DNA from 4 places in the Neobacillus sp. NPDC097160 genome. Region 4 is predicted to be linked to each of the others. Evidence: riboswitches for the same ligand, from Rfam matches in the RefSeq annotation. Region 4 holds a riboswitch; each other region holds the start of a gene.

Region 1 (3,146 bases), on a different contig from region 4:
GGCAGCTCCAGCTTCCAAAATAATTGCTTATTCGATGCTCCTGCCATAATCATGTAATGCTTTAACTCATTGGAAGTTTGCTTAAATCCATCTAAAGCGGCAACCGTGATGGGAAAAAAGCAAACGAGCGTGATGACGATCATTTTGGGTAATAATCCAAAGCCAAACCAAATCACTAAAAGAGGAGCTAGGACGATAATCGGAATGTTTTGCGATATGATGAGCAACGGATAAATCGATTCCCGAATGAAAGGAAGTAAGTGTAATAGAATAGCCGTAAGTAGACCGATTAGTAAACCTAGTGCAAATCCGAGTAAAGATAGTTTGATTGTTGATAATAAATGTGGGTAAAAGTTAGACCAACCATCAAAACCCTCATAAAATATTTTTGTCGGAGTGGGTAAAAGCCAATTTGGAATTTCGGATATAATTGCAACCGTTTCCCATACAATGAATAAAAGGAGGAGAACCAGTAATGGTCTCCACCCTTTCGATATGATTTTTATCATTATCTATATTTCTCCGTAAGTTGACCCATGGAGATGCCAGATGGTTGGTACAAAACTTTTATTTGGGAGATAACGTTACTGCTGCCCATCTCAATCATGCGATCGTTCATTTTCGTGATAACCTGCAGTAATTGCTGTAAATCGCCTTCCATTGTTGTTTCAAGAGGATGTACCTCGAATTTTACCCCTGACTCTTGAATCACTCGGATTGCTTCATCTACATAAGGAATAACACTTTCGCCATTTTTTGTTTTTGGTATGATTTGAATACTGATCAGTGAATTTGTCATTTCATAACCCCCTTATTGTGGTAAAAATTGATTTGTAAATGCTTCTTTGGAATCAAGCTTTTTCTCAAGAAGTCCATTGTCAAACATCCATGAAGCATAATTTTCCCATACTTTTTGTTTTTGCTCGCCCCATCTCGGTGCATCATCTTGATATTTAGAGGCTAACCATTCTTGACTTTTCTTAACAAGCTTTGGATCCAAGTCAGGCACTGCTTTAATTAAAATGTCAGCAGCATCGGATGGATGTTTAATAGCAAATTCATATCCTTTAGAAACAGCTTTTACAACAGCTTTTACTGTATCTGGGTTTTCTTTAATCATGTTTTCATTCGTTGCGAGAACTGGCGTGTAATAATCGAGTTTATCGGAATAGTCTGTTAAGTACACCATATTGAGCGTTTCTCCACGCAGCTCTGCCTCTACACCAGTCCAGCCATAATAAATCCATGCGAAATCGATGTCTCGTTTCACAGCTGTAAAGAAATCAGTATCTCCCATATTTACAATCGAAACTTTATTCACATCGGCATTTTCTTTTTTCATTAATGAAGAAATAACAGATTCTTCAACAGGTGAGCCCCAGCCACCGTATGTTTTACCTACAAAGTCCTTTGGTGTAACAATGTTCTTCGAAACTGGTGAGGCAAAACCAGATGTATTATGTTGAATGATCGCTGCTATAGAAACAAGAGGAACGCCTTGTATACGGGCCTGTGTGATCGATTCTTGATAACTTACGCCAAACTCTGATTTACCTGAAGCCACAAGCTGATCTGCTCCAGCATCACCTGGCATAATGATGTTCACATCTAATCCTTCGTCTTTAAAATAGCCTTTTTCTTTTGCAACATATAAACCGGTATGATTCGTGTTTGGTGTCCAATCTAGTACAACAGATACCTTTTTCAGAGAGTGTTTGTCTTTCTTTTTCGTTTCTGATCCTGAATTCTGATTGCTACAGCCCGCAATCATTAATAATGAACATAATACGATTAACCACTTTTTCATTCCTCTTCCTCCTATGTACATAATTAGAAAAGCGCAAGCGCCCTGGTCAGCGGCGTATGACCTCCTCGAAAAAGCTAACGCTTTTTCTTCGTGCGGTGCTTATGCTGCCGAAGCTTTCCTTGTGGAGCTAGACAATAAAAAAGCACCCTAGTGGAGAACCTAGGGCGCATATAAGCAAACAATTTCAATTGTTCAAGAATATGTTCCCTCCGCTGGTATCAACCAGATCAGGTACTAAGAGTCAACATCTTAAGGATGTAATCTCAACCGGCAACACCGGTTCCCCTACAATTCTAGCTATTAAATTATATTCCCAACTCATTATAACAGAAACCTTTATTTTGACTAGTACAAAATATGGTGATTTGGTAGAAAGGAGTGAAACCAAGAACAAATAAACAATTAACTAGTAAAGAAAATCCAGTCACAATAGCCAAAAAATTAACATCGTCTAATATCACTTCGGAAGGATTCACAATATTTTTGGAACTTTTTGATTAAGGATGCTAATGACAAGAAAGATATTAGAAAATGAAACTAAAATAAATTCAAAACGTATGGAAGGATAAGATTCCCATAAAATATGAAAGGTATTTTGTTGATTTTAGTATAGGAAGATATTTTTTAGGGGGAGAACATATGGACGTTAGTGAAATTATCGTGTCGATAACACCTAAAGAAGCAAGTGAGAAGATAGAAGAAGCAATTGTAAATGGAAGTATTTCAGGTACATTAATTGACCGCTATCATCGTTCAATCGGGAATTTCGAATTCATAGTATTAGTGTTTGAAAAATATTATTTTCGCTCAGGTAATCGTGGTTCCATGACCATTACCATCGATAACTTGGAAGGGGCTGCAAAAGTACATGCAGCAGCATCAGGCACTGCCCAAGGAGCAATCTTCCGGTTTGATTGGGGGGCGGGGAACAGTTTTATTAATAGTGTCATAGATACTTTAGAACCGTTTAGAGCAAAATAAACTATATTGTAGCAAAAAATGTATGCCGGCTGTTGTTCCAAAGGAATTACAGCTTTTTTTGTTGGCCGTTGTCAAATCAATCATTTAAAGGTTTCGCATTACACTCTATTCTCTAATTAATCATGTATCACATTAGAAATTGCTTGGAGTCAGAATCTCAAAAAAATATCCGGCAATAGGCCGGATAAAAAAATATATATTAAAAGGGGGTTGAAAGGCTATGAAAAGATCATGTCCGATTCATGTATTCATCATAATCTCTAGAAATGAACAAATTATGAATAAACCATTAAAAGTGTTTAAAATCATTAAAAACAAAATATATTGACAAATCAGAATTTAGAAATAATAATATAGG
Region 2 (3,146 bases), on a different contig from region 4:
AGCGGCGTGCCCAGCCAATCAAATGTCAGCATAAACATCAGATACATGAGCAGCAAAAAGATCGGCATCCCTAGGTAACGATTTGTCACGATTGAGTCAATTTTTTCAGATAACGGGATTGTCGAATCACTCTTTCTTGCTACTTCAGCTACTATTTTTTCAATGACTTCTTTTCTCTTTAAATAGATGAAATTTGCTAACGATTTGATATCATAATGTTTCTGTAACTTTGACTCCAAATTCACAATAATTCCATTTAGCTTTTGAGCATTGGCAATACTATTTACATAGTTTTTAACGTATTCATTTCCTTCAATATATTGAATAGCAAGAAAGCGTGGAGAGTGGCTGGTCTCGCCGATTAGTTCACCAGTCAATGCTGTAATGGCCTCTTCCACCTCTTTGCCATAGTACACAAGGTTCTTTCTGGCAGGCTCGATTGATTTTGTAGATACGACATCTACTAGCTTGTCACAGCCTTTTCCGCTTCTTGCCACGACAGGAACAACAGGGACACCGAGAGCACGCGAAAGCTTCGAAGCGTCTATTTGAATCCCGCGTTTATTCGCCACATCCATCATATTAAGGCCGATAAGGGCTGGCTTTTCAAACTCAAGTAATTGAAGCGTTAAATGTAAATTCCGTTCTAATTGTGAAGCATCTAATATATTTAGCAAGCGATCAACGGACTCATTTAAAAAGAATGAGGTCACAACACCTTCATCCTTTGAAAGCGGATTAAGTGTGTAGACACCAGGTAAATCAATTAATTGGCCGATATTATTTTTGAATACGCCAACTTTTTTTTCAACTGTAACACCGCTCCAGTTACCAACATACTCATAGGAACCTGTTAGATTATTAAACAATGAAGTTTTCCCAGTATTCGGGTTTCCAATAAGAGCGATTTCCATTATATTCTCTCCACTTCAATCTGAACTGCTTCTTTACGGCGAATGCCAACACATTGTCCGCATGATTCAATCATAATCGGCCCGCCAAACGGCATGACGCATTTCACACACACTTCTGATCCTTCGGTAATCCCTAAGTCAAGCAAGCGTCTTTGTACCAGGTGACCAACATGAGAAATGTCTATGATCTTTCCCTTATCTCCTGCTTTTAAAGAACCAAACATGTATATCACCCTATCTAGGTTAATTGAGAATGATTATCTTTCTATATTGACATTTTAACACTTTTTTTAGGGAAAGGGCATACTAATTTTGTGACAAAAGTTCGAAAAAAAAAAGAAAAGCAATTTGCCTTTCTTTTTCACTCCATATTAATGTTCTTGTAAAAAACTTTTCTTTGGCATTGCACCGATCACAAGAATGATGATAATCGCACTGATGACGAAGCTAGGGAGCATATAGGTTCCATTATATATGAGCGAGTAGGTTGTTACCGGCTGGCCCTTAGGTGCATATTCACCGAAGAAAACGATCCCGGAAACCACATGACATAGATAGCGGAGAAAACTTCCAAAAAAGGCTCCAATTATTGTGAATATCATCCATTTCCCTTTATTTCCTTCCGCAAGGGCTTTTTGAATTTGACCAACAAAAACGCCTGCTAAGCCCACAACTGTAAAAGCAATAAAATAATCGATAATACCTTGAACAATGGTATAAATTTGGGCAAAACCTAGGATAAATTGTAATAGACCTAGTAAGAAGCCTGTTAGCAGGCCACCCTTTATTCCCCAGCGATAGGCCATGAGAAAAATTGGGACCATAGCAATAGAAATGGATCCACCCTGCGGCCAAAATCTTGCCATTAAGAAACCTGATAACAGATCAAGTAAGTAGGCAAGTGCGGTAAAAACAGCAATTTCCGTAATAAATAGCGTGTTACTTCTCTTTTTGTTCATTCTTCTTCCCCCCTATTCATGTTTGGAGTCGTTTGATATCTTCCTACAATTAACTGGGTATCTAAATTAAGCGCAAACAAAAAAAGCAATGCAAGACAAAAAGGATTGTCTGCATTGCTTTAATATCCGGCAAACCACATCCCTACGCTAGCGTTAACTAACAGGTTCATAGGGTCAGAACTTAAAACGTTCACTCTCAGCCGCCCTAATAGCAGCTCCCCCTGTGGAAGTATTCAATTGATTCCATACAAAATATACTATTCTTTTATGGTTTTTACAAGGAAATTATTACATTTCCACTGTGATACTATTAAAAGAGCCGTTTTATCATATTATTCAGCAAAAATCATATTGGGAAAATTTTTTTATCTTTCATTAAAAAAGGATTTTTGCCTTCATCAGCGAATTTAAGATGGTAATCAGTTTTGTTAATACCATAGGGGGAAACAACATGTTTACGGGAGAACAAACGGATTTAATTGCTTTTTTTAATCAAAACAAAGAAAAATTGGTACAAGAATGGGAAGATGCTATTGTCATTAACCACGGAGACCCCTTCAAATTGAAAATTCGCGAAAACGGGGTAGCTCTATTAAATGTGTTACTAACGATGCATTTAAGATCTAAAAAAGAACTAGTAGACATGATTGAAAACATTGCGATAGAAGTGTCAGAAGAAAGAGTTTTGGCCGATATTAACATAGGTGATTTTGTCTACAATGTTAATCTTGGCAGAACGATTTTGTACAGCTATTTAAGTAAAACAGGAATGTCATGGTCAGATATGCAAGAATCGATCAATATGATCAATTTTTGCTTTGATAAATTTCTATATTTTGCCGTATCCCATTTTTCGGAAGCGAAAAATAAAATCATAGAAGAAAAGACGATGTTCATTGACTCGACACATCAAGATCGTTTGACACTTCTCGGACAGATGACTTCAAGCTTTATTCATGAATTTAGAAACCCACTCACATCTGTTCAAGGGTTTATTCAGTTACTTAAAGCAGATTTTCCAAACATGAGATATTTGGATATCATTTCAAGTGAATTAGATCAGCTTAATTTTCGAATATCACAGTTCTTATTACTTTCTAAAAAAGAATTAATTGGGAAGGAAAAAGTACAATTTGGGTTAAATACGCTTATTGATGAGGTATTAAACTTCCTTTATCCTAGTATTCTGGACGGCAAAGTAAAAATCAAAAAAGATTTAAGTGAAGATTTTACCCTGAATGGGTATGCGGATGAAATCAGGCAGGTTTTTATT
Region 3 (3,146 bases), on a different contig from region 4:
ATTACCATTATCTATGCCGGATCTTGAAGCTCGCAAGATGGAATAAAACCCAACTGTATTTGGAGCTCTGCGTCTAAATAGTGAATCGCTCCATTAACCTGCACAGAAAGTTTTTGAAAATGAAGGGGTAACTCCTTTTATCAAATGAGAAATAAGTGTATTCTTTTCCATACGGATTATGAACAATCCCTCCTGGAAGACAGTAAGGTATTTTCCAAGCTGTCTTCCAGGAGGGATAATATCATTATACTTTACTATTGGATTTGCATAGGAACCATCTGTGCTTTCATTGTAAAGGAATTTTTTTTGACTGAACATAAAATTTGTGAAGATTTTTAATACTTTGATTCACCCAATGCTAGTGGTGAATGATAAAAATTCTTAAAGGTCAAAGAAAGGTGTTGCTATTCTATCGGACTATTTACAAAGTCAATGCGGGTATCGATATTATTAATGATTTTATTGATTTCAACCGGTTTATTTGGATGTAGTTATCAAGAAATGGCGAGTGAAAAATCAGTTCATGCTGCTAATAAGCAAAAGGAAAATACAAAGAACCCAGCTGCCGATGCTGTGGAAGAGTCGTCTGATTTTAATTTAACTCTTCTTGGAACAGGTTCTCCAATCTTTAGCATGGTTGAACAAGACGACATAAAAATGATCATTTCATCATATTTATCATCAATGAGAGGGTAAAGAGGTGAAAATATGTTACGCAATGTTGGCAGCAGATTCATCTGGTTTTTGATCGGCAGTTCGATATTTGCTACCTTTATCGGTTATGCCCTGTTTAAGGCTGACCTCATATCATTTCCAGGTATTCATAAATCCCAAAGAGCCCTAGATAGTAAAGATCGTAATCGAAATAGAAGAGTTGGTAGAATTCGAGTTACGTAGAGAGTTGAAAATCAATTTATAAAAAAATAGCAGGGCGTGTAAAAAATGCAGCGTGATAAAAATCATGCTGCATTTTTTATTCTTTTCTCGCAAGCTCCAATTATGGAGCGCATCGGAGGCAGACCCTATTGCCTGACACATTTATGATTCCCTTTTATAATGTTTTCTCTTTGAGACCTTAAAAAGTAAAAAAGTCCTTTAATTGCAAATAGCGCAAAAAAAAGGATTTTTTTTACTTTTTTATTGGTGGATTATTGGTATCAACATGAAAAGGAAGAGAATGATCTTCTTTGTCAGTTCCATAAAACTGCTCTTGGATTTCAAGATTTGCTGTATCTACTTCGGTATCCCCTTTAATGGAACTGAATCCAGAGTCATAAAATATTTCATCCATTTCTTGATTTGCTTCAATTGCTTCCTTTTCCTTTTCTTTCAACTTCATCGACCTCCTAATTCAATTTCCTTTTATTTTCCCCATTCTTCTGTAAAAGTATAAAATAAATTTCTATTAAATCGTAAAAGAAAAAAATTTGTTTCAATTCCTAACCCTATTGAAAGAAGCATTTTTAAACAAAAAGATGTAACCCACTATTATACTAAAATTTGATACAGGACGACCTTTTTGCAGATTTTGCACAACGAGAAAGTATTTGACAATTCTAACAAAAGTGCTAACATTATCCATGTAAGGTTATCAATAAAAATAATAAATGAAGTTTATCCGCTAGAGGTGCCTTTTTAAAGGGCTGAGATTGAAGTGCTACTTCAGGACTCTATGAACCTGATCTGGATCATACCAGCGTAGGGAAGTGGAAACTGGATATTTGAAGAATGTATGTTTCTATTTCAAATTTCAACCACTTTCTTAATCAAAGGAAGTGGTTTTTTGTTTTTACTTTTAGCGGAATCTTCTGAAAGGGGTGATGTGTATTTTCAAAGATAAAGAGTTTCATATCATTTCCAATGGTAAGATGCCGATTGAGCAGTTCCGGGAAATTCTCATTGATATTCATCCCTATGTAACGGCCATCCATTTACGGGAAAAACAAAAAACTGCTAGGGAACTATTTCAAACGGTCCAACTTTTAAATTCTGCAAATATCCCGCTTTCAAAAGTTTTCATTAATGATCGCCTTGATGTTGCCTTAGTTACAAGGGTTGGTGGGGTTCAATTAGCCTTTCACAGTTTAGAACCAGCTATTGTGAAGGAAAGTTTCCCTCAGTTTCGGATTGGGTGCTCGATTCATTCTTATGAGGAAGGAGTGGATGCAAAAGCAAATGGGGCAGACTATGTAATTTACGGTCACATTTTCCCTTCTCAATCTAAACCAGATGTGGCGCCAAAAGGAGTGAGGAACTTGTCAATGTTGACACAACTTGACATTCCGACGATTGCGATTGGAGGCATAACACCAGAGAATACAGCACAGGTACTTCAGGCAGGGGCAAATGGGATCGCAGTTATGTCTGGAGTTTTAGATGCACGCGATCCACTAGCAGCAATTAAGTCTTACACAAAAGTATTAAAAATTGGAGATGGAAAAAGTGGAAAATTCATTTGATGTGATTATTATCGGCGGCGGAATAATCGGATCCTCCATTGCCTATCAGCTATCAAAAATGGGAAGAAAAGTGGTCATACTTGAGAAGGATCGCTTGGCTTGCCAAGCATCAAGTGCTGCCGCCGGAATGCTGGCTGCGCAAGCAGAGATTGAACAAGATGGTCCGTTATTGCAAATGGCTCTAAAAAGTCAAGCCATGTTTCCATCTCTCTCAAGCGAATTATTTGAATATACAGGAATTGATATCGAGTTTGTCAATAAAGGAATGCTAAAAATTGCGGAAACAGAAGAAATAGCATCCATAGTACGTAAACAAGTCACCTTCCAAAGGAAGTGGGATCCTGCAATAACATGGCTTGATAAAATGGAATTACTTGAATTGGAACCATCCATATCTTCAAGCATTTCAGGAGCCATGTTTCTTCCTAACGATGGCCATGTACAACCAGCAAATTTATCAAGAGCATACGCACAAGCAGCAGCCTATTTTGGAACAGAGATTCGAGAGTATACTGAAGTCGTTTCTATTAATTATGAAAACGGTCAGGTTAAAGGGGTTAACACTTCCCATGGTGTTATTCACGGAGAACAGGTTGTCGTCGCCACCGGAGCATGGGCAGCGAAATTAATGCGTGAATCCGGGCTCGAAATAAATGTGTATCCAGTTAAAGGAGAGTGCTTTTCTGT
Region 4 (3,146 bases):
TGTCAGAGGTTCCTTGTTTAAAACAACTCATGAATGTATTCGAGTATTATAATAGTTCTGTCGTTGCCATTCAGAATGTTCAAGAACAGGACGTAAGTAAATATGGAATAATTAAGCCAAAAGGTGCGATGATTGAGGAGACTTTATATTCAATCGAATCATTAGTGGAAAAGCCAAAGGTAGAAGAGGCTCCGTCTACACTTGCCGTTATGGGGCGTTATATATTAAAGCCAGAGATTTTTTCCATATTAGAACGGCTTCCAATTGGGCAAGGTAACGAATTACAACTAACCGACGCCATTAACGAATTAAATAAACAGCAGGCTGTCTTGGCATATAACTTCGAAGGAATCCGCTATGACATCGGCGACAAAATAGGGTACCTCAAAGCAACGATCGACCTTGCCCTAAAAAGAGACGACACACGAGAAGAGATCCTCGCCTTTTTGGGTGAAATCTTCAAAGGATAAAGGAAAAAGAAGCCAATTTTGGCTACTTCAACATCCTTCTCCTATTAACCACTAGAAGAGCCAAGGCAAAGAATTGCCTTGGCTATTTCGCTATAAAACGGAGAAATCAGTCAGAAGTTATTCTTCAATTGCTGTCTAGCTTGAAAAGTAATCAAGGACAGTTATCGAATCGGTCACTTCTTCTTTTTCTTCACCTTATAATTTTGTTCAATATAGGTAATTTGATCTAATAGTTTGGTATTTTCTTCTTTTATGGTTAGCAGTTCTAGTCTAATTGCTGAAAGTTCACTAGCTATATGTGATTGAATCTCTGAAAGGCTGCTAACAAGTTGTGTGCTACTCTCGAAGAGGCTATTTGCAAGTTGTTTTTTTAACTCTGAAAAAACATCGACTTGTTCTTGTTGAATCTCTGGCAGCTCATTAACAACCTGTGTGTTATTCTCGATTAGTGCATCGCTATCGATCGATAAAATGGTTGTTTGTTCATGATTCTTGTAATTATTTTTACTCATTTTTATGCCCACCTTTAAAATTTTTTAACATTTAGAGACTCTTTTAAGAAATATAATATGTAAAACTCTTGGACAAGCATAAACGAATATAACGAACAGAGAAGAAAAGGGCTGTCCCATTTTTTAAAAGAGATGAAAAACGAGCATATTTATGACAATATCATAGGAAATATTCCTTGGGAAAGCGCATGAACAGACAATTCTCGAGTTTTTGTGTCGGGAATTGGAGGGGCGAATGATGTTCCTCCATGTGATGAAGCATTTACCGGAATTATGTTCTAAACTAAAAAAGTTGGAACAATTTTCTTTACTTCAATGGTAATCAGCGTTAATATGTACTTAATTTAATATGTGATGTATCTACTAGGGGTGCCCTGTAATCAGGCTGAGAGAAAACGGTAATGTTTTTAACCCTTTGGACCTGATCTGGGTAATACCAGCGTAGGAAAGTAGTCGAGTGAAATGGTAATTTTTCGCTTTCTACCTAACCAGGTCCAATTTATGGATCTGGTTTTTTTATGTTGAAAAAGAAAAGGGGAGATTGGTTTGGAAAAAAGAAGCTTGTGTGAAACGTTGGAAAAAGTAAGGAAGGTAAACCCGCTAATACATAATATCACCAATGTAGTCGTTACCAATTTCACGGCCAATGGGCTCCTTGCACTAGGAGCTTCACCGGTAATGGCAAATGCAAAAGAGGAAGCAGCGGATATGGCTACGATTGCAAGTTCACTAGTTTTGAATATTGGCACATTAAACCCGCAAACAGTGGAAGCCATGCTCCTGGCTGGTAAGTCTGCCAATGAGCACGATGTTCCGGTCATATTTGACCCGGTAGGTGCGGGGGCTACACCGTATCGAACGGAAACAGCCCAACGAGTGATGAATGAAGTCAAGGTCGCCGTGATTAGAGGAAATGCGGCCGAGATTGCCAATGTTATTGGTGAAAAGTGGGAAATTAAGGGTGTGGATGGAGGAAATGCAAAAGGGAACATTAAAGACCTTGCGATCACAGCTGCTCGAAAATTACATTGTGTTGTCGTAATAACTGGAAAAGAGGATATTGTATCAGACGGTGAAAATACTTATGTAGTTGCCAATGGACATCCAATTTTGACCAAAGTAACCGGAACGGGATGCCTATTAACTTCGGTAATTGGCGCTTTTGCGGGGGTGGAAAGGGATTTAATCCAAGCCTCGGTCGCTGCCTTAACCTACTATGGCGTTGCCGCAGAAAAGGCGGCGAAGAAAACAGCCGAGCTTGGACCGGGCAGCTTTCAAATTGAATTTTTAAATCAATTATCGTTGGTTTCGAGTGAAGACTTAAATGGTTATGCTTCTTTTAAAAAAATCTAGTGGAGGAATGTAAGATGAAAAAAGCATTAACGATAGCAGGTTCCGACAGCGGCGGCGGCGCAGGAATTCAAGCAGATTTGAAGACGTTTCAGGAATTAGGGGTTTTTGGGATGTCAGCATTGACGGCTGTTACGGCGCAAAATACAGTAGGAGTCCATGCTGTGTACCCCATGACGTCAGAGGCCGTTGCCAAACAGATGCAAGCACTCGGAGAGGATATGGGTGCGGATGCCGTGAAAACAGGCATGCTTTTTAGCACAGAAATTATCGAAGCTGTTTCTGCTAATCTCAAAAAATACAAATGGGAAAATGTGGTTGTTGACCCTGTGATGATTGCCAAAGGCGGCGCTTCTTTATTACAACAGGAAGCCATTTTCGCTATGAAAACCTATTTATTGCCGCTTGCCGAAGTCATTACACCGAATATTCCGGAGGCGGAAGTTTTAACGGGAATGAAAATCCAAACCCTTGAAGATAAAAGAGAGGCTGCAGTAAGGCTATACGAGCTTGGAGTCAGAAATGTCGTGATTAAAGGCGGTCATGATGAAAACGAAATTGAATCCACTGATTTATTTTTTGACGGGAATGAATTCCACAACTTTACCAGCAAGCGGATCCAAACAAAAAACACACACGGAACGGGATGTACCTTCTCAGCCGTCATTACCGCCGAATTGGCGAAGGGCACAAGCGTATATGATGCTGTTTTAACAGCGAAGGATTTCATTCAAGCAGCCATTGAAGATGGTATTGCCATCGGCCATGGACATGGTCCGACAAACCATTGGGCATATGGAAAAAGAAAATACAT

Evidence for each region. Region 4 has a riboswitch for thiamine pyrophosphate ahead of thiM (hydroxyethylthiazole kinase). Riboswitches for the same ligand answer to the same signal wherever they lie in the genome.
Region 1: it holds a riboswitch for thiamine pyrophosphate, as region 4 does, so the genes downstream of both, ACIQXV_RS23615 (ABC transporter substrate-binding protein) here and thiM (hydroxyethylthiazole kinase) in region 4, are expected to answer to the same signal.
Region 2: it holds a riboswitch for thiamine pyrophosphate, as region 4 does, so the genes downstream of both, thiT (energy-coupled thiamine transporter ThiT) here and thiM (hydroxyethylthiazole kinase) in region 4, are expected to answer to the same signal.
Region 3: it holds a riboswitch for thiamine pyrophosphate, as region 4 does, so the genes downstream of both, ACIQXV_RS20425 (thiamine phosphate synthase) here and thiM (hydroxyethylthiazole kinase) in region 4, are expected to answer to the same signal.

The regions. Positions count from the first base shown of each region.
Region 1 is NZ_JBIWDU010000019.1:61,627-64,772, reverse strand. It holds gene ACIQXV_RS23625 (ABC transporter permease) at 1-509, opposite strand, end outside; gene ACIQXV_RS23620 (thiamine-binding protein) at 509-799, opposite strand; gene ACIQXV_RS23615 (ABC transporter substrate-binding protein) at 812-1,807, opposite strand; TPP riboswitch at 1,995-2,104, opposite strand; gene ACIQXV_RS23610 (DUF6054 family protein) at 2,447-2,788, shown strand.
Region 2 is NZ_JBIWDU010000012.1:104,020-107,165, reverse strand. It holds gene feoB (ferrous iron transport protein B) at 1-914, opposite strand, end outside; gene ACIQXV_RS17860 (FeoA family protein) at 914-1,138, opposite strand; gene thiT (energy-coupled thiamine transporter ThiT) at 1,286-1,873, opposite strand; TPP riboswitch at 1,996-2,105, opposite strand; gene ACIQXV_RS17850 (histidine kinase N-terminal domain-containing protein) at 2,325-3,146, shown strand, end outside.
Region 3 is NZ_JBIWDU010000015.1:73,637-76,782, reverse strand. It holds gene ACIQXV_RS20445 (DMT family transporter) at 1-46, shown strand, start outside; gene ACIQXV_RS20440 (hypothetical protein) at 433-696, shown strand; gene ACIQXV_RS20435 (hypothetical protein) at 709-897, shown strand; gene ACIQXV_RS20430 (hypothetical protein) at 1,130-1,333, opposite strand; TPP riboswitch at 1,614-1,722, shown strand; gene ACIQXV_RS20425 (thiamine phosphate synthase) at 1,821-2,459, shown strand; gene thiO (glycine oxidase ThiO) at 2,443-3,146, shown strand, end outside.
Region 4 is NZ_JBIWDU010000006.1:150,627-153,772, forward strand. It holds gene galU (UTP--glucose-1-phosphate uridylyltransferase GalU) at 1-470, shown strand, start outside; gene ACIQXV_RS10570 (hypothetical protein) at 644-982, opposite strand; TPP riboswitch at 1,338-1,447, shown strand; gene thiM (hydroxyethylthiazole kinase) at 1,529-2,335, shown strand; gene thiD (bifunctional hydroxymethylpyrimidine kinase/phosphomethylpyrimidine kinase) at 2,350-3,146, shown strand, end outside.